Regions from separate parts of the Lysinibacillus sp. OL1 genome, predicted to be linked through region 2. Evidence: riboswitches for the same ligand, from Rfam matches in the RefSeq annotation. Region 2 holds a riboswitch; the other holds the start of a gene.
What was found. Region 2 has a riboswitch for glycine ahead of EW028_RS22150 (amino acid permease). Riboswitches for the same ligand answer to the same signal wherever they lie in the genome.
Positions count from the first base shown of each region.

Region 1: another riboswitch for glycine. It lies ahead of gcvT (glycine cleavage system aminomethyltransferase GcvT); the one in region 2 lies ahead of EW028_RS22150 (amino acid permease).

Region 1 covers NZ_SJDS01000003.1:336,469-348,704, forward strand. Annotated here, with positions in the region: gene EW028_RS08850 (helix-turn-helix transcriptional regulator) at 45-755, opposite strand; gene comGA (competence type IV pilus ATPase ComGA) at 1,083-2,102, shown strand; gene comGB (competence type IV pilus assembly protein ComGB) at 2,077-3,150, shown strand; gene comGC (competence type IV pilus major pilin ComGC) at 3,161-3,499, shown strand; gene comGD (competence type IV pilus minor pilin ComGD) at 3,499-3,936, shown strand; gene EW028_RS08875 (hypothetical protein) at 3,929-4,243, shown strand; gene comGF (competence type IV pilus minor pilin ComGF) at 4,240-4,665, shown strand; gene EW028_RS08885 (hypothetical protein) at 4,682-4,843, shown strand; gene EW028_RS08890 (shikimate kinase) at 4,864-5,379, shown strand; glycine riboswitch at 5,524-5,616, shown strand; gene gcvT (glycine cleavage system aminomethyltransferase GcvT) at 5,865-6,968, shown strand; gene gcvPA (aminomethyl-transferring glycine dehydrogenase subunit GcvPA) at 6,994-8,340, shown strand; gene gcvPB (aminomethyl-transferring glycine dehydrogenase subunit GcvPB) at 8,333-9,796, shown strand; gene EW028_RS25250 (hypothetical protein) at 10,635-10,772, shown strand; gene EW028_RS25255 (hypothetical protein) at 10,747-10,899, shown strand; gene EW028_RS08910 (hypothetical protein) at 11,049-11,474, shown strand; gene EW028_RS08915 (hypothetical protein) at 11,765-12,236, shown strand, end outside.
Region 2 covers NZ_SJDS01000018.1:10,496-22,731, forward strand. Annotated here, with positions in the region: gene EW028_RS22130 (hypothetical protein) at 1-522, shown strand, start outside; gene EW028_RS22135 (MFS transporter) at 823-2,043, shown strand; gene EW028_RS22140 (M20 family metallopeptidase) at 2,063-3,478, shown strand; gene EW028_RS22145 (glutaminase) at 3,548-4,513, shown strand; gene EW028_RS22150 (amino acid permease) at 4,547-5,884, opposite strand; glycine riboswitch at 6,050-6,126, opposite strand; gene EW028_RS22155 (rhodanese-like domain-containing protein) at 6,691-7,077, opposite strand; gene EW028_RS22160 (lipoate--protein ligase family protein) at 7,290-8,120, shown strand; gene EW028_RS22165 (vitamin B12-dependent ribonucleotide reductase) at 8,321-10,891, shown strand; gene EW028_RS22170 (Nif3-like dinuclear metal center hexameric protein) at 11,025-11,810, shown strand; gene EW028_RS22175 (hypothetical protein) at 11,807-12,236, shown strand, end outside.

The DNA of each region.
Region 1 (12,236 bases), on a different contig from region 2:
ACTGGAACTTCTCCATGTTTGTGACAAACAAATGGATTTTTAATCTAGCTATCGATTTCTGTCACGTTTATTTCATATTTACATAAATCGCAATTATGTATCATACTTTCCATTTGCACAAATTCATTATTCGTAAACAATGCATCTAATTGACCTTTTAAATAGGATTCATGTAATGAACAAACAATTTCAGAATAGGCTGTCAGTTGCTCCTGGAATGGACAATTGAAAATGGAGAAGATAACTTTTTTTCCTTGCTCAGTTTGTTGAATTTGTGGAATATAGCCAATTAAAGCGGCATTGTCCGTTAATAGCTGAAGTTTTTCATCGAAGGAAAGAGAATTACTTACTGTCAATTCAGCACTCATATAATTTTTCATTTGCTGGTAGCCGTCTTGGTAGCTAATTTCCTGGCACTTTGTTAATGCAGATGGACCAAAGTCTTCAATTAATTGTATCGTCCATTTTAATAAACGATCTTCCTCGCGTCTTGGAAAAGTAAGAGATACGCCTTTTTCTGAAGCTTTATAAACACGTCCAGGTCTGCCACCTTTACCTGTTTTTACATAGTCAGCTGTAATAATATTTATTTCTGAAAGCTTCGTTAAATGAAGTCGAGCAACGTTTGGATGGATACCGAATTTATCAGCAATATGTTGTACAGTAACTGTTTTTTTCTCTTGCAATATGTACTCATAAATAGAGTATCTTGTTTCATCCGCTAGTGTACTAGTAATTTTTAATGGATGGATCATGAGCTTCACCTCTTTAATTTATTATAAAAATTATGTTCGTCTACCAAGTGTTAGGAAAATAATCATGTTGATACTATTATATTGTATTATTGAAAAAGATACAGTTCATTTCGGCATAAATATTAATTTTTTCATGTATTTATATTCTTTTTTAGTGGAAAATTGCACTTTATCCACATTTTTATAGCAAAAAACATTTTTGGTAGAAAATTAACTTACAAATTTTTATTTTCTGAAAAGGGCTTTTCTCGTGGCGAGTTCCTCTTTATACTAGGAAATAACGAATAGAGCGGTCATATTCGAATGAACTAAAAGAGAGGTGCATATATGCAGAATTTTGAAACAGTTGTCGAACAAAAATGTGAGCAACTTTTACTAAAGGCCTATCATTTTGGAGCATCCGATTTATTGCTAGTTCCAGGAAACATAAAGTATCGGATCTATTTTCGAAAATATGATAAACTTCTACAAGCTGGTGAGCTACCTTATGAACTTGCAGAAAGAATGATCTCTTACTATAAATTTCTTGCAGAATTAGATATTAGTGAGCGTCGTAAACCTCAAAGCGGTGCCTTTCAAAAGGCAATGGAGCAAAATTCTTATTCGTTTCGAGTATCCACACTTCCTTCTGTATTTTTAAAAGAAAGCTTAATTATTCGTTTACTTCTCCAAAATCATGCATTTCCACTAACTTCCCTAAGCTTTTCCAAAAGCGCAGCTCACCAACTCATGGAGCTGATACAAAACCGACAAGGTCTTCTGTTTTTTACGGGAGCAACAGGCTCTGGCAAGTCTACTTCACTTTATTCCCTCATCCACTACTGTTCCACAGAATTGAATCGACATGTAATCTCTTTAGAAGACCCTGTAGAAAACAGTCAAGCCAATTTACTTCAAATTCAAGTCAACGAGCGAGCAGGCGTTACGTATGCTGCAGGATTAAAAGCCATTTTACGCCATTCACCTGATGTCATTATGATTGGTGAAATTCGCGATAGAGAAACAGCAAATATTGCCATCCAAGCCTCTTTAACAGGGCACTTAGTTGTCTCCACTATTCATGCAAAAGACTCCATTAATTGTCTCTATCGTTTAATGGATTTAGGTGTGTCGATAGAAGAGCTTCGTCAAACGGTTATCGGTATAGTTGCCCAAATGCTTGTTCAAACCTCAGCTATACATGAAGAACGTCGAGCTGTCTATGAGATATTACATGATGACCATCTATCAAGAGCCATCACCGCCATCAAAGATAAGGGCAATTACAAACTTCCTTATGATTTAACATTAATGGGACAAAAAGAATTAGTGGAGAGCCTATATGCAGTTACAAACATACATCGATAAAATGACTCTTTTTTATAATCGGGCTACGAAATGGCGGGTAAAGGAGCAAGCTCAGCTTTTCAATCGTTTATGTGTATTAATGCAGGAAGGATATTTATTTCCCCAAGCTATTTCCATGCTACTACCTCATCATATTGAAGCACATGAGGACATACAACAGCAAATTGATGAAAAGCTCAGACAAGGAGTAGGCGTTGCAGGGATATTTGAAACATTACAGCTAGGGAATCATTATTTAATGGCAATTAAGGTGGCGGAAAACAATGGTCATATGATAGAAGCGTTTGAAGGTGTAGCTAAACAGATAACAGTAAGTGAAAAGACTAAAAAAAAGTTAATCAAGCTGCTGATCTATCCTGTCACACTGATTATCTTTTTATTGTTATTATTTTTTGTGTTTCGTACATTTTTTTTGCCGAACATTGAAAGAATGGTCGGCAGTCGTACCTCTGAAACAGAGGAGACAAGCATTGCATTGTCCAATCTGTTATTGCATGTTCCAGATGTAGTTATCTCGACCATGTTCATAGTAATAGGTAGCGTATTCCTTTTTCGATTCTATCTTAAACGACAAGCTGTTGCTCATCAACTTACAGTCTTATTAAAAATCCCCTTTCTACAACGCTATTTTAGGTTGACTTTGACAAGGCAATTTGCTGCTTATTTAGGAAGCTTACTACAAAGTGGATTTTCATTACAAGCAAGCCTACAGCTATTAGAGGAACAGCAACTACAACCATTTCTTCAAGTTCTTTCACAGCGTATAAAAGATAGAGTCATCTTTGGAGAATCACTCACACAGGCGGTAACGATCATGGCCGTTTTTCAAAAGGACTTTCCGATGTTCGTTGAGCATGGCGAGCACAGCGGTTATTTAGCAAAAGAGTTAATATTGTATAGCGATTTATTAATGGAAAAGCAGGAACAGCTTTTGCAAAAAATATTATCGTTTGTGCAGCCTAGTTTCTTTATCCTTATAGCTGCTTGTATAATAGCGGCTTATATCAGTTTATTATTACCCATCTATCACATGATTGAATTAGTTTAGGAGGAAGATGATGAAACGTCTTAACCAACAAGATGGTTTTACTTTAATTGAGATGCTTATAGTTTTGTTAATTATATCTATTCTTATTTTAATTACAATCCCAAATGTTACAAAGCATTTCGCCACAATAGATAAGAAAGGCTGTACGGCTTATATAAGCATGGTACAAGGTCAAGTAGAGGCGTATCGTGTAGATTATATGGCTTATCCTACCTTAGAGGATTTAGTGGCAAAGGGCTATTTAAAGGAAAATGAAACAACCTGCCCAAATAAAGAAGAAATAGTGATTACTAATGAGGGAGAGGTACGTCCAGCCAATGTCAACTTGGAAACAGGTACGGATAGCTAATGAATGTTCGTAAAAACGGCGGTTTTACCATTCTTGAAATGCTGGTTGTCTTATTTCTTGTTATGAGTTTAACAGCAATTGTTAGTAAATTCTCATTGAAAATAGCAGAAACCAAGGAATTAGAACGATTTTTTACGCAATTACAGCTAGATATTCAATATATTCAAACCTATAGTATGAGCCAACGACAATATATAGCCTTGAAAATGGAAGGTTCAATAAATCGTTATACTATTCAAAAAGATATTTATACTCATTTATATGAACGTTCTTTTCCGAAGGGGGTTGAATTTTTGCCAGCTGAGAGTTCCATTCAAACACTTGTCTATAACTACAGCGGCAATGTGATGTCAGCAGGCACCATGGCATTTAAAACACCACAGGGCAAGAAAAAAGTAATCATAACATTAGGGCGAGGGAGAGCTAGGATTGAATGAGTCAGGCTATTCTTTTGTAGAAACTATTTTAGGTGTGGGTATTTTGATGTTACTTTGTACCTCGTTAATCCCCATTACCTATACGATGAAAACAAATCTTGCTAATAAAAAAATGGAGCTAATTGCAGCTGAAACAGCATACGAAGGTTTAAAACAGTACCATGCGATTCAAGTAACAGAGGGCTCTCGGACCATTGAACAGGTTGCTTATCATTGGATCGTTGACGAACAACAAGTTTGTGTCCAATTTCAAAATTTACAGGAGTCACGCCAAAAATGTATCCAAGTGACAGGTGAAGCCTCGTGAATGAAAAAGGCTATACATTAATAGAAGCTATGTTTCAATTAGTCGTTTTTGTGCTTATTTCTCATTTTTTTGTCCTTATAATACTTTGGTTTGCAGAAATGAAATCAACTATGCTAACAGATGAACAAACAAAGTGGGAACTATTTGTTTCCGACTTGAACCTCTCTCTAAAAGAACTTTCCACCTTTTCCATTCGTGAAGATCAAAAAAGAATAACTTTCCAAACAGCTAATACGCTCCATCATGTTGATTGCTACTCAAATATTATTCGTGAGCAGGTAAAGGGTGGACATGTTCCTATGCTAATAGGAATCAATAAATGTCAATTTAGCTATTCCGAAAATAAGCTGACGGTAGCTGTTGAAATGGCGAGTGGTATTCAAAAGGAGCGAGCCTTTTATGTGCCAATTATTGAAAAATGACAGAGGGGCTATTTTTTTGATCGCAATTGCATTATTATTTTTTGTAACTACTTTTGTTCTTGCGTATTATATGTCTTATGAAATGCAGTATCGAACATATGATGGGCTAGAAAAATTGAATGTTCGAGCTACGATAAATTTATTGGGACAAATTTTGTCAGACAGTGTAGAATCGTAGTTATAAGAAGGTGAATCGAATTGCGAAAAATATATTTAGTTGGTTTTATGGGTAGTGGAAAAAGTGCATTAGGAAGACGCTTAAGCTATTTATTGAAGATGCCATATTATGATATGGATCATGAAATTGTGCGTCAGCAGGGGATGACCATTCCACAGATTTTTGAAAAATACGGTGAGGCCCACTTTCGAGAAATAGAAACAGAATTTTTGAAAAATTTCAGGGACGAGGCTTGCATTATTTCGACTGGTGGTGGCGTTGCCATTAATGCTGAAAATCGAAAAATTATGAGACGCAGTGGATTGGTGTTTTTTTTAGATGCGTCGTTTGAGGATATTTATAAACGAGTTCAGCATGATCCAAATAGACCCATTGTACAGAGCTCTACAAAGGAGGAGCTAGAAAGTCTGTATCACTACAGAAGGAAGTTTTACCGTGATGCAGGTCATATTCAGGTACTGACAGAAGGTAGGACGATTCGCCAAATTCTAGAGTATTTAGTATTTCAAGTGAAAAGGTTAAAAAACGAACGATGAATATATTATGTCAATTTAATGTTCGTGTTTTATTATCTTTTAAAAAATGATTGCCTTTCCAATGCATTTAATGTTAGGATATAGACAAATAAGTAACTAAATGTTCATTGAATACTAAATAGTACCAAGATTTATCTTGGGCGGATGATTGTGCGGGGAGAGAGCGTGTAGACGCCACCGAAGGAGCAAGTAGCAATGGGCTATGAATCTCTCAGGTAAAAGGACTCGTACAAGACGCAACTCTGGAGAGAGCTGTAGTATAACAATAACAGCCACCAAAGGGGAAAGCCGACTGATTGGCAAGGGTAAAGCTTGCGAGCCAGTCTGGTGTAACTTTCAGGTGCAAGGACAGAGAATCCCGAAAAGGGGTTCGTCTGTCTTTTTTTATGTCTATAGCCAGTTTTACGTAATTGATTGTAGGAATACAAAAAGCAGACGAACTACTACCAGTAAAAATGTAACTAACAATAAGGGGGCAAAAAAGAATGGCGAATGAATTAAAACGTACACCTCTATTTGAAGAATACGCGAAATATGGTGCAAAAACAGTTGACTTCGGTGGATGGGAATTACCTGTTCAATTCTCTTCTATTAAAGAAGAACATGATGCAGTGCGTAATCGTGCAGGCTTATTTGATGTATCACATATGGGAGAGATTTTAGTAACTGGTCCCGATGCATTAGGTTTTTTACAAAATCTGTTATCAAATGATGTCTCAAAAATTGTTGACGGTCAAGCGCAGTACACGGCAATGTGCTATGAAGATGGTGGCGTTGTTGATGATTTATTAACATATAAATTAGCTGACAATCACTATTTATTATGTGTCAATGCAGCTAACATTGAAAAAGACTATGATTGGATGATGGAAAATCAACATCAATATGATGTGACGATTGATAACCAATCGGATGCCTACGCACAAATTGCTCTGCAAGGACCATTAGCAGAAGAAGTTCTTCAATCCCTTACTTCAACTGATGTAAGTGCCATTAAATTTTTCCGCTTCCAAGAGAATGTGGAGGTTGCCGGACATAAAGTATTAGTTTCGCGCAGTGGCTACACAGGTGAAGATGGCTTTGAATTATATGGCGCTCCAGAAGACATCAAAGCGCTTTGGGGTAAAATTTTAGAGGCAGGTCAAGAAAAAGGTGTGGTTCCAGCTGGACTAGGATGTCGTGATACACTTCGTTTTGAAGCGGGGCTACCACTATATGGTCAAGAGCTATCAGCAACAATTTCTCCTCTAGAGGCTGGTATTGGCTTCGCTGTGAAATTAAATAAAGAAGGCTTCATTGGTCATGAAGCATTAGTAGCTCAAAAGGAAAATGGTCTACCACGCAAACTTGTAGGCATTGAAATGATTGATAAAGGCATTCCACGCCATGGCTACAAAGTGTTTAAGGATGGTCAAGAAATCGGTGAAGTGACAACTGGTACACAGCTTCCTTCATCAAAACGTAATGTTGGTCACGCATTAATTGACAGTCAATTCGCAACAATCGGAACTGAACTGGAAATTGAAATTCGCGGTAAACACTTAAAGGTAATAACAGTAGAAACACCGTTTTACAAGCGTTCAAAATAATAGTTGAAAAGAGGGACCTACATTTATGAAACATCGTTATTTACCTATGACGGAGCAAGATCAAAAAGAAATGTTAGACGTAATCGGTGTATCCTCAGTCGATGAGTTATTTGAGGATATTCCTGAGAAAGTCCGCTTTAAAGGCCTTTATGATATTAAAGAAGCAAAATCAGAATCTGCGTTATTAAAAGAGTTAACGGCACTTGCTGCTAAAAATAAAGACACAAATGCCAACGTATCATTTTTAGGTGCAGGTGTTTATAACCACTATAAACCAGTGATCGTAGACCATGTTATTTCTCGTTCAGAATTCTATACAGCTTATACACCATATCAGCCAGAGATTTCACAAGGTGAACTACAAGCCATCTTTGAATTCCAAACGATGATTGCTGAGCTAACGGGAATGGATCTTGCTAACTCATCTATGTATGACGGTGGTACAGCATTGGCAGAAGCGGGTATGTTGGCAGCTGGTCATACGCGTCGCAAGAAAATTTTAGTGTCAGAAGCAGTGCACCCAGAATATCGCGATGTTGTTGCTACATATGCCTATGGTCAATCCATTGATATCGTGACTATCCCGCAAAAAGATGGTGTGACAGATGTGGATGCATTAAAAGAGTTAATCGATGACAACACAGCGGCTGTTATTGCACAATATCCAAACTTCTTTGGCCAAGTGGAAGATATCCAAGTGATTGGGGATATTGCACATGCTGCAAAAAGCTTACTCGTTGTATCTTCTAACCCATTGGCATTAGGAATTTTAACGCCTCCTGGCAAGCTTGGTGCTGATATTTGTGTAGGTGATGCGCAAGTATTTGGTATTTCTGAAGCTTTCGGCGGCCCACATTGTGGTTTCTTTGCAGTGACAACAAAATTGATGCGTAAGGTTCCAGGACGTCTTGTTGGTGAAACAGTGGATGGTGAAGGCCGTCGTGGATACGTATTAACACTACAAGCACGTGAGCAACATATCCGTCGTGATAAAGCAACTTCGAATATTTGCTCAAACCAAGCACTACTTGCACTTGCAGCTTCTGTAGCGATGACAGCTCTAGGAAAACAGGGAATTCGTGAAATGGCTACTCAAAATATCGCGAAAACACGTTATGCAAAAAATGCCTTTGAAGCAGCAGGCTTTACAGTAGCATTCCAAGGTGCACACTTCAATGAAATCGTTGTGAAAACGAATAAATGTGTGAAGGAAATCAATAAAGGCTTAATCGAAAAGGGTATTATCGGTGGCTATCCTTTAGGTCAAAATTATGACTCTCTTAAAAATCATGTGCTAATCGCAGTAACTGAATTACGCACGAAAGAAGAAATTGATGCACTTGTTGCAGAAATGGGGGCTCTTAATGCATAACGAAAATCAATCACTCATTTTTGAAATTTCAAAAGAAGGTCGCGTTGGCTATAGTTTAGAAGCACTAGATGTGCCTGAAGTAGACCTAGCAGATTTATTACCTGCAAACCTAGTACGTTCAGAGGCAGCAGAACTACCTGAAGTATCTGAGCTTGATATTATGCGTCATTATACAGCACTTTCTCGTAGAAACCATGGGGTAGACTCGGGCTTCTATCCGCTTGGCTCTTGTACGATGAAATATAATCCGAAAATTAACGAAACAGTTGCACGTCTTTCAGGCTTTGCAAATGTTCACCCATTACAGGATGAATCAACAGTACAAGGGGCAATGGAACTTCTTTATGATCTTCAAACGTCTTTAGTAGAAATTACAGGGATGGATGAAGTTACATTACAACCAGCAGCAGGTGCTCATGGTGAATGGACAGCGTTAATGATGATTCGTGCGTTCCATGAAGCAAATGGTGAAGGTCACCGTAACAAAGTAATCGTGCCTGACTCAGCTCACGGTACAAACCCAGCCTCAGCGACAGTAGCAGGCTTTGAAACAATCACTGTTAAATCAGATGAAAATGGCTTAGTTGATATCGAAGACCTTCGCAAAGTAGTAGGTTCTGATACAGCAGCACTCATGTTAACGAACCCGAATACACTAGGGTTATTTGAAGAAAACATTATCGAAATGGCAGAGCTAATTCACTCTGTAGGCGGTAAAGTGTACTATGATGGTGCGAACCTCAATGCTGTAATGAGTAAAGCACGTCCTGGCGATATGGGCTTTGACTGTGTGCATTTAAATCTACACAAAACATTTACAGGCCCACATGGTGGCGGTGGCCCAGGTTCTGGTCCAGTAGGTGTAAAAGCAGATTTAATTCCATTCCTACCAAAACCAGTATTAGTAAGAACTGAAGAAGGCACATATCACTTTGACTACGATCGTCCACAATCAATCGGACGCGTAAAACCTTACTATGGTAACTTTGGTATCAATGTTCGTGCTTATACTTATATTCGTACAATGGGGCCAGATGGCTTAAAAGCTGTTACAGAATATGCTGTATTAAACGCAAACTATATGATGCGTCGCTTAGAGCCATTCTACGATCTACCATATAACCGTCACTGTAAACATGAATTTGTCTTATCAGGTCGTCGTCAGAAGAAGCTAGGCGTTCGTACATTAGATATCGCAAAACGTTTGTTAGACTTTGGCTACCATCCACCTACAACATACTTCCCATTAAATGTGGAAGAGGCGTTAATGATCGAGCCAACTGAAACTGAATCTAAAGAAACATTAGATGCATTCTGTGATGTAATGATTCAAATTGCGAAAGAAGCAGAAGAAAATCCATCAATCGTTCAAGAAGCACCTCATACAACAGTCGTATCTCGTCTAGACGAAACACGCGCTGCTCGTACACCAGTGCTTCGTTATCAAAAAGCATAGTCTCCAAAACCGTTCACGTTTAGGTGAACGGTTTTTTTTGCACCTTAAATTACAAGCTGAATGGATGAACATTGGATTTTAGCGTGCTGGCGACGTAATATAAAGCCAAATAAAAGTGTGACTGATTACTGGCTCATGACTTTTGGGAAGAAAATCATAAAAGGAAAGCAAAATTTTCGATTATTTTGTTTAGATGTAACTTTCCAAGGATAAGAGGGTGAAGTTGTAAATGAAGAGGTGAACAATGCTATTTCTCCTAACTATTTTTGGAGGTTGGACTTTCCTTTTTGAAATTCATAATATCCTGAAAGAAAAGTACAAATGCTTAAAGAACTATTTTATATATATTCATCCTAAAAGACTAATGTCGTTATTTGATTAATACTTTTTATTCATTTTTCCTATATAGAAGATTATTTAAAAAAACAGCTTTGGGCCCAAGAGTAATTGAACCTTTAGTTTTTTTTTTATAAAAAAATAGGATTAATCCTATATTAACTGAAAAAATATCATAATTATTATATGTAACATTTTTACTAAAAATACTTTAAATTGTTTTTAATTACAATATCTTCTATAGAAAATATTGACATTAATTTTTGGTGTTATATAGTTACTTTTGTGATACATCCTATCATTAGTGAATAAAAAATGCATAAAAGAAGAATTAGAGTTTCTAGTACATAGCTTAGCCTCAAATTGATTTTTATTCCTGAAATATTCTTTATAAGAAGTAGTTATATAATTCTAATCCTGTATTTTTATCACTAAATGTTTATGCTTACCCGAAATTCGTTATCTAAAGGAGGGACGGCTGTAGAAATATACAGCCAAATGAATGGAGATTATTAATCAAACAAACAGAACCATGCTATTTGAAGAAATTAATCCTGAAAAAATGGACTTAATTACGCTTGTTGGAGATGTAAAGGGGATCGACAGTCTAAGTGATGAAAAGATTAAAGAAATTCCATGATGGAGATGATATCGGCTACATTATTGACGAGAAAACGAGCACGTGTCAAATTGACCTTGTGTTTAATGGCAATGTGAAGAATTTAGAAGTAATGATTACAAAAGGGACAAGTGCTGTTAAAGCCTAACAAGTATAAACCTACAATTATTCAATTTTTCAGTCGTATGTTTAAGATTTTTTAAATCTTTTAACATAAATAAGAATCGAGAGACTAATTGCTAATATTCTGCAGAACAGTTAGATGTCTTGATTTAACAAATTTTAGGGGGTAAGAAAATGGGTTTTGTATTAAAAGTAGAAGGTTCAGAGGCAATTGAATTAGGCTTAGAAAGCATCATGACTGTCGAATATGAAACAGATACACCAAATGATTCGAACGCTCGCTCTACAGATGTTGGAGCCACTTTAAAAGTAAGAGGTAAAATTCTTACAGCAACTGATGGTGATAATTCTGATGATACGATGAAATTAGGTTTATGGTCATTAGTACCAGCTGAAAAGGCTGATTGTTACCGTAAAGTGACATTAGAGGTTGTTTCAGCGGATCAAGTAGTAAGAAAAATTCATTTCCCGAACGCTTTTGTGGTGGATTATACAGAAAGATATGGTGACACAGAAGGTATCGGTGAATTCTTCTTATTTATTAAGCAAAAGAAAGACAAAACAGATTTGGCAAAAATCGAAGGCGGCTACGCTGTCTAAGATTGCAGCAGGATAAAACACTACTAATTATCTAAGGAACTTTTATAGTTCCTTAGATTATTTTTAATCTCCCTAAAATTACTTTAAAGGCGGAAATAAAAGATCCTATACATAGAAAAGATAGCACTCAAACTCATATTTTTGTGAGGAAGAAGTAGAGAGAAGCATTGCCAACAGGTATGCCTTTGATGAGATGGTTGAGGCAATGGAAGGATCAGATTTCAAATTCTGTGTCATGAAGGATGTGTAGGGACTAAGCAAATAATAGTTGATAGGTTGAAATATAGTTGATGAAAAAACGGAAGGTGATTGGGATGAAGTTTATAGATGAAAAAATTATTGCATTAAGAAATGAAATGAGAGAGCAGGAGCAACATGAGCTAGCCCAGCGACAAGTAGCCTTACAAAAGGAACAGGAGCCTGAGCAGGCATCTAAGCAGGAGGAGCAAGACCTTGAAAAAGTAAATATCTATCAAAGCTACATCATCATTGATGATGAGAAGATAGGGGTGATGGAGCAGTCATTATTGGATGGTAAAATGACGATTCGTATGCCAAAACTATTTTCTAAGATGTCTACTGAATTAGCAGCCTTAAAGTACCCATCGGACCGTCGACCAAATCTAATTTATACAGATGAATCCTCATCGATTAATCTTGCCTTCAACCTGACTCCACATCGATTACAGGAGGAGGGAGTTGCTGCTTTTCAAGAAAATATGATTGATATCCTTGAACAAGCTCAACCTTCAGCTGATTGGC
Region 2 (12,236 bases):
TATACGATCTTTAGTACAAGAGGTGCGATTGAAGGGCAAATACGATTTTTACAGGAAAAAATGTATCAGTTGTCGATTGAAATGGAGACAAAGGTGACAGCAGGCATTGGCTTTGCTCAAACAGTGTTCAATGCTGAGTTACATGCTCACCGAGGACTAAGACAGACGAAGGAAAACGAGGCTATTGACATCGTGATGATACAGGATGATGGCACCATTATTGAATCGGTAGGGCATGTAGAAGAGCTATCCTATTCCTACCGAGCAGAAGACCCTTATATTTTAGAAAAACTAAAAAAAGGGAATATTAGTATTAAAACCTATATGAAAATCCATGCACTTGTACAAAAAATGCATTGGAAGCATTTTACGACAAAGGATTTAGCGACACAACTGCAAATGAGCGAGAGAAATGCCCAACGAATCGTAGCAGATTTATGTAATGTAGATTTAGCGAGAATTTGTGGAGAAGAATTACAGCATACTCGAGGCAGACCTATTAAAATGTATCAACTTGTCTAAAAACAAAAATGTCCCAAACCAATAAATGGTGTGGGACATTTTTTTATGCTTTTTGAAGCCTTAAATACTGATAAATCACTAAATTCAGCGGTTATTTAGGTACATAATATGGATTTACGAAGACGATTATCTATTAGAAATTTTCAAAAAAATATTGTCTTTTTATTGAACTTTGATTATTATACGAATATATAACGAAAATGTCGGTATATAAAAGGGGATTTACGGACAAGGGGGCAAGCATATTCAAGAATAGTCGTGGCAATAAAGAGAGGATTTCTATATATGGGAGGGATATGTATGACAACAAATGAAATAACGAAGAAATCTAGAAATGTCATCCTTGCACTTTTATTTTTAGGCTGGTCTTTAGGGAATTTAGATCGCTATATTATGAACTATGCAGTGGTTTCGATTACAGGAGATTTGCAACTGGATGCATCTTCAACGGGTATTATTTTAAGCGCTTTCTTTTTAGGCTATGCCATTATGCAAATACCGGGTGGCTGGCTTGCCGATAAGTTTGGCGCAAAACGAGTTTTATTGATGGCTGTTATCATGTGGTCTATTTTTACGGGCCTAACAGCTATTGCTTGGTCTTTAACAGCGATGATTGTAATTCGTTTTTTATTTGGTATTGGTGAGGGTGGTTTTCAGCCATCAAGCTCTAAAATTATTGCTACGATTTTCCCAAAAGAGGAAAGAGGTAGAGCGATGTCCATCATGCTTACTTCTGGTGGCATTGTTTCACTCATCGTCCCTTTGCTAGCTGCTTATCTATTAGGAACGATTGGCTGGCGCATGATGTTTATCATCATTGGAGCAATTGGGGCCATAATTGCCTTTTTATATTGGAAATACATTCAACTCCCGCAAGATGAGGCAGCTACTGCTGGAACAGAAAATACTACGAACAAAGTGAATTTTAAAGAGTTATTGAAAACACCCCTAATGTGGAATTTAATCATTGCTTATTTTTGTATTTATGCAGTGAACTGGGGATTAGTTTCTTGGATTCCAACATATCTTCAAAAAAATCGAGGCTTGGATTTAATGTCCATTGGTTGGGCGCAAACAATACCAGCTATTACAACGATAATTGGTGTATATGGTAGTGGCTATATCATTGATAAGCTACCAAAAGGTATGGAGAAAGTGTTAGGCTCTATTTCCTGCGCAGTCATTGGTCTTTTATTGTATTTAATGTTTACTGCCAAAACAGTGACGTTATTTATTGGTTACCAAACAGTCGTTTCGATCTTTATTGCGTTTGTCATTACATTACTACCTGTTATTGTGCTCAAGAAATTACCTTCCTCTATCACAGGTTCTGCAATGGGGATTGCCAATACAGGGGGACAATTAGCAGGGTTTGTTACACCGATGGCAATTGGATTTATGGTTGATGCCTTTAATGGCTCCTTTGATGCAGCCTTTTGGATGTTAATTGGCTTTGCGCTTATCTGTATTGTATCGCTTGTCACATTAAACGACCAAAAAGGAACATTATTAAAAGCATAATGAATTTGGAGGGACAAATATGAGTTATCATGAAAAAATTTCAACATTAATTGAAGCAAAACAGCAAGCTACAGTAGCATTAAGCGATGCGATTTGGGCTGTGCCCGAGCTTCATTTTCAAGAAAAGAAATCGATGGAATATATGAAACAGGCACTAGAAAAAGAGGGTTTTCAAACAGAAGTCGGTGTTGCTGCTCTTGAAACAGCGCTTGTTGGAACGTATGGTTCTGGTCAGCCTGTCATTGCCTTTTTAGGTGAATATGATGCGCTTCCAGGCTTGAGTCAAAAAGGTGGGGCGACACAACATGAGCCTCTTGTTGATGGTGGAAGCGGACATGGCTGTGGTCATAATTTATTAGGTACTGGCGCATTCGCAGCTGCTGTTGCTGTAAAGGATTATTTAGAGCAAAATCATCAGTCAGCAACAATCCGTTTTTACGGTTGCCCTGCAGAGGAGAATGGATCTGGTAAAGCTTATATGGCAAAGGCTGGCCTTTTTGATGATGTTGATATCGCGATCTCTTGGCATCCAGGTACGTTTTCGACTGTGATGACGTGTAGTTCTCTAGCAAACTATGCCGCAACGTTTAAGTTTACGGGCAAAAGTGCTCATGCCGCAGCTGCACCACATCTTGGACGAAGTGCTTTAGATGCTGTTGAGCTTATGAATGTTGGGGTAAACTACTTACGAGAACACATCATTCCAGAAGCACGTGTGCATTATGCCATTACTAATTCTGGCGGAACTTCGCCAAATGTCGTTCAACCATATGCAGAGGTAACGTATCTAGTTAGGGCACCTAAAAAGCAGCAAGTGCAGGAAATTTATCAGCGCGTTGAGAACATTGCAAAGGGTGCCACAATGATGACAGGGACGTCAGTGGACATTGAGTTTGAAGGTGCTGCATCAAATCTTATTACAAATAAAACACTTTATGATGTGATGTATCAACAAATACTTGAAATTGGTATGCCAGACTATACAATAGAGGATGAACAGTATGCGCAGGCAATTTTCAATACGTTTACACCAAAAGTACAAGCAGCTTCATTAGTGGGCTTACGCAGAGAAGATGCCAAGCAATTACAAGGCAAAGTGATTGCTGATCATGTTCCAGGCATGCTACCTGAATTTATTATGGGTGGCTCTACAGATGTTGGCGATGTTAGCTGGAACGTACCAACCGTACAGTGTACAACTGTATGCATGGCATTAGGGACACCATTACATACATGGCAGGTAGTGTCTCAGGGAGTGACCCCAATAGCGCATAAAGGAATGCTACAGGCTGCTAAAATTATGGCTTGTACAGCCTTAGCGTTGCTGGATAATCCTCTATACATTGAAAAAGCGAAAAAGGAATGGCAAGAACGTCTAGATGGTGAAACATATCAATCTTTAATTCCAGAGGGAACACAGCCACCTAAGCGCTAACAGGATAGAGTCTTCATAGGAGAACTATGAAGGCTCTGTTTTTGCCTCATTTTGAAAGGAGAACGCGACATGTCAACACAACCCAATCATCAGCATCATCTTCTAGCACAGTGGGTATCACAGTATCGTGTAGCTACCAAAGAAGGGCAATGTGCTAATTATATCCCTGCTTTAGCCAAAAAAGATCCTAATCAATTAGCTGTGGCGATTGTGGGGACTGAAGGCCACGAAATCAAAGCGGGAGATACCGAAGAACTATTTACCCTTCAAAGCGTTTCCAAGGTTATTACCTTTATTTTAGCCTGTATGGATCGAGGCTTACCATATGTTTTAGAAAGAGTAGATGTTGAACCAACAGGAGATACCTTTAACTCAATTATTCGCTTAGAAAGTCATCAGCCAGGTAAACCCTTTAACCCGATGATTAATGCTGGGGCTATTACGGTATCCTCCATGTTGGCTGGTCATTCTCCGCAAGAGAAGGTCACAAAGATTCTACAATTTTTAGAACAAATCATCGGCAAGCAATTGAGTATCAATGAAGAAGTATTCCAGTCAGAGTGGCAAACGGCTAATCGTAATCGAGCATTGGCCTATTACTTAATGGATTCAGGGTTTTTAGATTGTCCAGTAGAGGCGGCACTTGAGGTTTATTTGAAGCAATGTGCAATTGAAGTCAATGTATCAGATTTAGCCATGATTGGCCTAGTTATTGCGAATGATGGCTATCACCCACTGTTAAAGAAACAGCTATTCCCAAAACAAGTGGCAAAATTAGCGAAGGCTTTAATGGTAACGTGTGGTATGTACAATGCCTCAGGGAAGTTTGCGGCATTTATTGGCCTCCCTGCCAAAAGTGGTGTATCAGGTGCGATTCTTGCGGCTGTTCCAGGACATGCAGGCCTGCACTCGCCGTTTCCTACTGGCTGTGGTATCGGAATTTACGGACCAGCGATTGATCCAATAGGAAACAGTGTGGCAGGTGTACAGTTGCTGAAACAGCTAGCAACAGAATGGGATATGACTATTTTTTAATAAGTGAAGATGATTTCAGCGCTTAGTCTGAAGTCATCTTTTTTTCATTTTATAAATAATAAATAAAGCGATAAACCAAATTGGTGTTAACAGCAGTGCTGTACGCGTAGCCTCAGAAATAAACATCACCATTAATAAAAAGGCGAAAAACGCAAGCACGACGTAGTTGATAAAAGGAGTCAGTGGTGCTTTGAAGATGGAAGCTTCATGTAAAGCACGTTTTTTTCGTTTGTAGATGATGTGAGAAATGATGATAATGCTCCACACCCATATAAAACAAATTGCACTGATTGTCGTCACAACACTAAAGGCATTCTCTGGCATCAACTTACTTAACAGAGCACCAACTGATACAACAATAGCAGAAATAACGAGAGCATTACTTGGCACACTGTTTCTGTTGAGTTTTGCGAATGCTGCAGACGCCTGTTTATTGTTACCAAGATTATAGAGCATCCGACTTGTGGAGAATAACCCACTGTTACCTGCTGAAGCCGCTGAAGTAAGCACAACAAAATTTATAATACCAGCAGCAATCGGGATACCTGCTAATGTAAACACTTGGACAAAGGGACTGCTTGAAGCAGACATTTCATACCATGGGTTAATACATAAAATGACAAATAATGCCCCTACATAGAAAAGCAAAATGCGAAATGGAATTTTATTAATGGCAGAAGGAATATTTTTTTGAGGATCTGCGGTTTCAGCTGCTGAAACCCCCACTAATTCCACTCCAACAAATGCAAAGACTACCATTTGGAAGGCCATTAAAAAGCCGTATATACCATTTGGGAACATGCCTCCATGTGCCCACAGATTTTCAACTGATACGGTCCCTGAGCTAGTTTGAAAGCCAGTTACTAACATAATAAGACCAATAATAATAAGTGCGACAATCGTAATAACTTTAATAATAGCGAACCAAAATTCTAGCTCACCAAAAAGCTTAACGGTTAATAGATTTAGTAGTAATAACAATACAAGGCAACCAATGGCTGGCACCCATTGTGGGAGATCAAACCAATATTGTGTATAAACCCCCACCGCAATAATGTCTGCCATTGCGGTCATAATCCAACAGAACCAGTATGTCCAACCTGTTACATAACCTGCCCAAGGCCCTATGTACTCGGATGCAAAATCCGTAAATGAAGTGTAGCCTGCGTTGGATAGTAACAATTCACCTAAGGCACGCATCACAAAAAATAGCGCTGTCCCCACAATTAAGTAGGCTAGGATGATCGAAGGCCCTGCTAAGGCAATGGCTTTTCCAGAGCCTAAAAATAAACCAGTCCCAATTGTTCCGCCAATGGCAATAAGCTGCACATGGCGATTTTTTAAATCTCGTTTTAATTGTTGCTGTTCCACGTTAATCCCCCTCAAAGATGCATAAAAAACTATGACTGGAAAAATAAAAAGAGACTAGTTGTGACACTAGTCTCGGAAAAACGTCAGAATAACAAATATCATTTACTCACAGATGTCTACATGAAATAGGTTAAATATTTTATGTAGCATCGCTTATAAAAGCTGTATTACTCCTCTGTCCTTTTGCCTGAGATAGTGAACCCTTCGGCGACGCAATGTGCGCTCTCTCCAGAACTGCTCCTGCTATAGTTTGATCCATAGCATTCATAGCTTATTAACTTGATAATCAATTATTATTGTAAGATATTATACATCCTAACAGTGCTTCTAAAATTATTCAACAATAAATTTTGACTATTTTCAGAAAAATAGAAGAATGGGGTTCGTAACAGGCATATCTCTAACGAAAAATAGTATTTTTGGTCATACAAAGTGTTTCGTGAAGGGGTTTTTAATATGAGATGGATTATTGGAAGATTGCTCAACATAGCTGTCGAAGTGCTCAAACATAAGTGAAAACCGCTCCAAAAGAGTGTGGAAGTGCTCAAACAAATGAAAAGGACGCTCAAAAAAGTGGACGAAGCGCTCATTTTTATGAGGACCCGACTCAAGTAGCGAACTCGTTCAAAGTAGACTTTGTATCAAAAAGGGGATTATAATGCGTTTTGTTGCTTTACTTTTTTAATTTAATGACATGAAGCTCGTACAGCATCATTTGAAATAGATATAATATAGTAGAAACTCTGAATTTTTTAAAAAAGAAGTCGTCTCATAGTACTTTGAGACGACTTTTTCTGATGAGAGCATTAATATTTTTTTGCTTTTATTTTACCTGTCCAAGTTTTGAAACCACCTTGAAGTTGGTAAATTTGGTTGTACCCACGTTTTTTAAGAAATAGTGCAGCACGTGAGCTACGGCCTGTATTTTGACAGTATAGATATACTGGTAAATCTGGGCGAATTTCTTTATAACGTTGACGTAGTGTTGTCGAAGGAACATTTCGTGCACCAAGAATGTGACCAGCATCAAATTCTTTTTGCTCACGAACATCGATCAGCTGGGCTTTACGATAGCCTTCTATGAATTGCTCTTGTGTTAGGTTGGTTACGGCTTTTTTGAGTCGTAGTGCATTAATTCCGATATATGCAATTGTGACTACTAAAACGACACCGATTGTGATAAGTATGTCCAAGATTTTCTTACCCCTTTCTATCTTCTCTATTATTATAAAAGATGCGCTAGCGATAGTCCAATGAGTTTGATAAAATTAACTAGGTTGTAGCGAAATCGCTTTTTTCGTTACACAAGCAATCGTTCGCAATTTGAACTGTAGTATACTATTCGTTAAAGTTGACCCACAGGTGGGGCCTGATGGATCATTTTATATTTGTAGGAGATGAGCATATGACAACTTGGTATTTTTTAAATTCAGGGAAATGTAGTCCTTCTTTTAATATGGCACTAGATGAAGCCTTACTTGATTGGCATAGTGAGGGGTTAATTCCACCAGTAATTCGTTTCTACGAGTGGGAGCCTGCGACATTATCCATTGGTTATTTTCAACAAGCTAAAAGAGATATTAATTTAGATGCTGTGCGTGAACAAGGCTTAGGTTTTGTACGTCGACCAACTGGTGGACGAGCTGTCCTACATGAACATGAGCTAACTTATAGTGTCATTGTGACGGAAAGCTATCCGAATATGCCAGAATCTGTGACAGAGGCATATCGTGTGTTAAGTGAGGGAATTTTGCAAGGTTTCCATAACCTGGGTATGGATGCCTATTTTAGTGTACCTGATACAGAGGAGAAAAGAGCGGACCTGAAGAGTCCAAAAAGTGCTGTTTGCTTTGATGCACCAAGTTGGTATGAACTTGTCGTAGAAGGGAAAAAAATAGCTGGAAGTGCTCAAACACGTCAAAAGGGTGTCATTTTACAGCATGGCGCCATTTTATTAGATTTGGATCAAGAGAAATTATTATCCGTATTTAATTTCTCCAGTGAAGAAGCGAAGAATCGTATGCGTAGAAAGCTACCAGAAAAGGCTGTTGCCATCAACAGTCTTGTAAAAGAGCCAGTGACAGTTGAACAATGTGTGACAGCTTTTAGAGATGGTTTTGCAAAATCGTTGCAAATTGAATTAAAACCATTTACACTTTCTGAGGAGCAATTAGAATATGTCCAAGCTTTAGAAGAAAAAAAATATGCTTCAGATGAGTGGAACTTTAAAAAGTAAAAAATGGTATGAAAAAAATATTTTTTAACGTTCAATCCTAGTCATAACAAGTAGTTCTGAATCTATTAAAAAAAGCAAGAGTTGAATTAAAAAACTATATATAGTATCTTTTTTAAAGACATATACACAATATGTAGTGTTTAACAACACGAGATATTGTGTATTTATTTTGTAATGAAGAAAATAAGGGAGGCAAAACGATGGTACTCACAAATCATCAACCCGAAGTAAACAATCAATTTGAACAGTTAAACAAAGATATTGAACAATTCCCGCAGGTACATCCCGTAACATCTGATATGCATATTACACACAAAGGTGTATCGAGACTTGTCATGATCGATCGCTATTCGTTTAAAGACACAGAAAAGAAAACATTGAAAGCCGGCGACTTTGTTGTATTAACGGTAAAAGCTGATCCGAAATTTCCTGCACGTGGTTTAGGGACAATTCAAAAATTGGATATTTCTACAAAAACAGCAGAGATTTTGATTGAAGAAGATTATCGTAGCGCATTAGACGATCCGCAAGAGCAAGAAACGGGTGTGATTACGCGTTCAATTGACGTGCTAGAAAAGCCTCTTGAGATATATTATGAACAAATTGCAAAACGAAATGCAACGGGCCTTGCCGCTGTTGAAAAAACACCAGAAAAACGCCAAGAATGGTTTGAAAAATTTTATGAGCAATTAGTATCCTTGAAATTCATTCCAGCTGGACGAGTGATTTATGGAGCTGGATCTGAAACTGATGTAACCTTCTTTAACTGTTACGTGATGCCATTTGTCGCTGACTCTCGTGAAGGTATCAGTGATCACCGTAAGCAAGTTATGGAGATTATGAGCCGCGGTGGAGGTGTTGGAACAAATGGTTCAACATTACGCCCACGTAACACATTAGCTCGTGGTGTAAACGGTAAATCATCTGGTTCTGTATCCTGGTTAGATGACATTGCTAAATTGACACATCTTGTGGAGCAAGGTGGATCACGTCGTGGCGCACAAATGATTATGCTAGCAGATTGGCATCCAGATATTGTGGAGTTTATTATTTCCAAAATGCAAAATCCACGTATTCTGCGTTACCTGATCGAAAATACAACGGATGAAACAATCATCCGTCTAGCCAAAGAAAAATTAAACTTCAAGCCACTTTCTATGCAAGAAGAAGCGATGTATCAAGGCATCGTGAATTATAAAAACATTGAAGGCTTAGGTGGATTTGATACAGCGATCATTCGTGAGGCTGAAAATAAATTACGTGATGGTGGCACGTACACTGTTCATAACCCAGAGTTTTTAACAGGTGCCAACATTTCTGTGACATTAACAAAAGAATTTATGGAAGCAGTTGAAAAAGATGCTGACTTCGAGCTTCGTTTCCCAGCTGTTGAAGAATATACAAAGGAAGAAATGAGCGTTTACAACACGAAATGGCATGAAGTTGGTGATGTTCGTGAATGGGAGAAAATGGGCTATAAAGTCCGCACATACCGTACAATTAAAGCAAAAGAGTTATGGAATTTAATTAATGTATGTGCAACATACTCAGCAGAGCCAGGTATTTTCTTCATTGACAACGCCAATGACATGACAAATGCAAAGGCATACGGTCAAAGTGTTGTAGCGACGAACCCATGTGGCGAGCAACCACTTGCACCATATTCTGTGTGTAACTTAGCTGCTGTGAATTTAGCACAGTTTGCGAATAAAGAAAATCAATCAGTTGATTACGAAGCACTACGTGAAACAGTTCGTGTTGGTGTTCGTATGCAGGATAATGTGATTGATGCGACACCTTACTTCTTAGAAGAAAACCGTGTACAAGCTCTTGGTGAACGTCGTGTTGGATTAGGCGTTATGGGCTTAGCCGATTTGCTGATTTACTGTGAAAAAGAATACGGTTCAGAAGCAGGGAATGCGTTAGTCGATGATATCTTTAAAACAATCGCTGAAACTGCGTATGAGGCGTCTACAGAGCTTGCGAAAGAGCGTGGTAGCTTCCCGTTCTTAGTAGGTGCTACAGACGAAGAAACAGCACGTTTACGTAAAGCCTTTACAGAGACAGGCTTTATGCAAAAAATGCCTGCTCATATCAAAGAGCAAATTTTAGCGACTGGTATCCGTAACTCACATTTATTAACGGTTGCACCAACAGGGTCCACAGGAACAATGGTAGGGGTAGCAACAGGTCTTGAGCCATACTTCTCCTTCACGTACTATCGTTCTGGTCGTCTAGGTAAATTCATTGAAGTAAAAGCTGAAATTGTCCAAGAATATTTGAACCGTCATCCAGAAGTAAATGAGCAAGAGCTTCCAGAATGGTTCGTTACAGCAATGGAGCTAAAACCAGAAGCGCATGCGGATGTGCAATGCATTATTCAAAAATGGATCGATTCCTCTATTTCTAAAACTGTAAACGCACCAAAAGGCTATACAGTACAGCAAGTTGAAAAAGTGTACGAGCGACTATATAAAGGTGGCGCTAAGGGTGGTACGGTCTATGTTGACGGTAGCCGTGATTCACAAGTACTTACACTAAAAGCAGAAGAAAATGATATGGATCAACTTTCATTTGAAGAGGAATTGGTTGAAGAACATACAAAACGTCCAGTCGTATTAGTAGATACGATTCAAGCGTTAGAGTCAACAACTGTTATTGGCTCAGACGTTGGGAATACATGCCCAGTATGCCGTAAAGGCACAGTCGAAGAAATGGGCGGCTGTAATACATGTACAAACTGTGGCGCACAGTTGAAATGCGGTCTATAAATTAAATTTAATAACAGTTGTAACTTTTTACCCCTTTAGATTAAGATAATCTAAAGGGGTATTTTTGTGTAAATGGGAATATTTACTTATTAATTTAGATAAGAAGTATTGAAATGAGAAGGGGGATGGAAGTATGGATGTTTCACAAATAGTTGAAAGAATTGATGAACTTTTTAATGTAACAAATCAGGAAATCTATGCTAATGAATCTGGGGTTACATACAAGGCAAATAAAGAAGTGAAGAAAATAGGATACTGTGTTAACCTAACGCTTGAAACGATAGAGGAAGCAAGAATTCATGGAGTGGACATGATGTTAACACACCATGATGCATGGGATGAAATCTATGGATTAAAAGAGGCATGTACTGAAAAACTAGCAGCGAACGGTATAAGCCATTACTATAATCACTTACCACTTGATGACTGTAACTTTGGCACAAATGATAGCTTATTAAAAAAATTGAATTTAGAGATTATTAAAAGAACCCATGAATGGGAAGGACTGTTCTTCGGTAGAATCGCTCAATATGAGAAAGAAATTGAATTTAAAGATTTCGTAACAAAACTTGAATTTTTACTTGAAGAACCCGTTAGATTTTGGCAGTTCAATAACAAAATGGTGAATCGAGTAGGCTTAGTCTGTGGAAATGGAGGCACAACAGCTTGCCTGAAGGAAGCGGTTGAAAATAAATGTGATGTATATATTACAGGTGAATGTAATTTATATACAATTCAATATGCTCAATTTAAAGGAATAAATCTTATCATTGGAAGCCATACCTTCACAGAATTCTTTGGCATTCAAAGTTTAGCATTAAAATTGAATGACAATAAAAAAGAACTTGAAGTAGTGAGACTAAATGAAGAACATTATGAAGCGAATATTAGAATAAAGCTTAAGGAGACAAGCATATGACGTTATATTCTGTCCTAGTGGCGAACAGTGCTTTACAAACAGTTGATTGTACAGGAATTGCTGAAATAACAGTAAGAGAATTAAAAAAATTATATCCAATTACAGAGAGTACACCAACACAGTCGTGGCATTTGATGGATGATGATGCACGAGTTTTACATGCAGCAGATGAATCAGCTTTTGAAAATTTGAATATATTTGAATGGAATAATCCACCTTATGACTTAGGGCTTTATAATGAAAAATCCTTTGTATACGGCATCGAGGGAAATTGGGGTCCTCAATTTTTAGAAGATTTTTTAAGTTATTTGAAGGAACATATACAACCAGAGCAAGGTGCTGAATTAATTAGGTTCTGGGCAGGGGATTATGATAAAAAACTAAAAATCCGTCGAATTACGATGGATGACCTTGAATTGCATCACC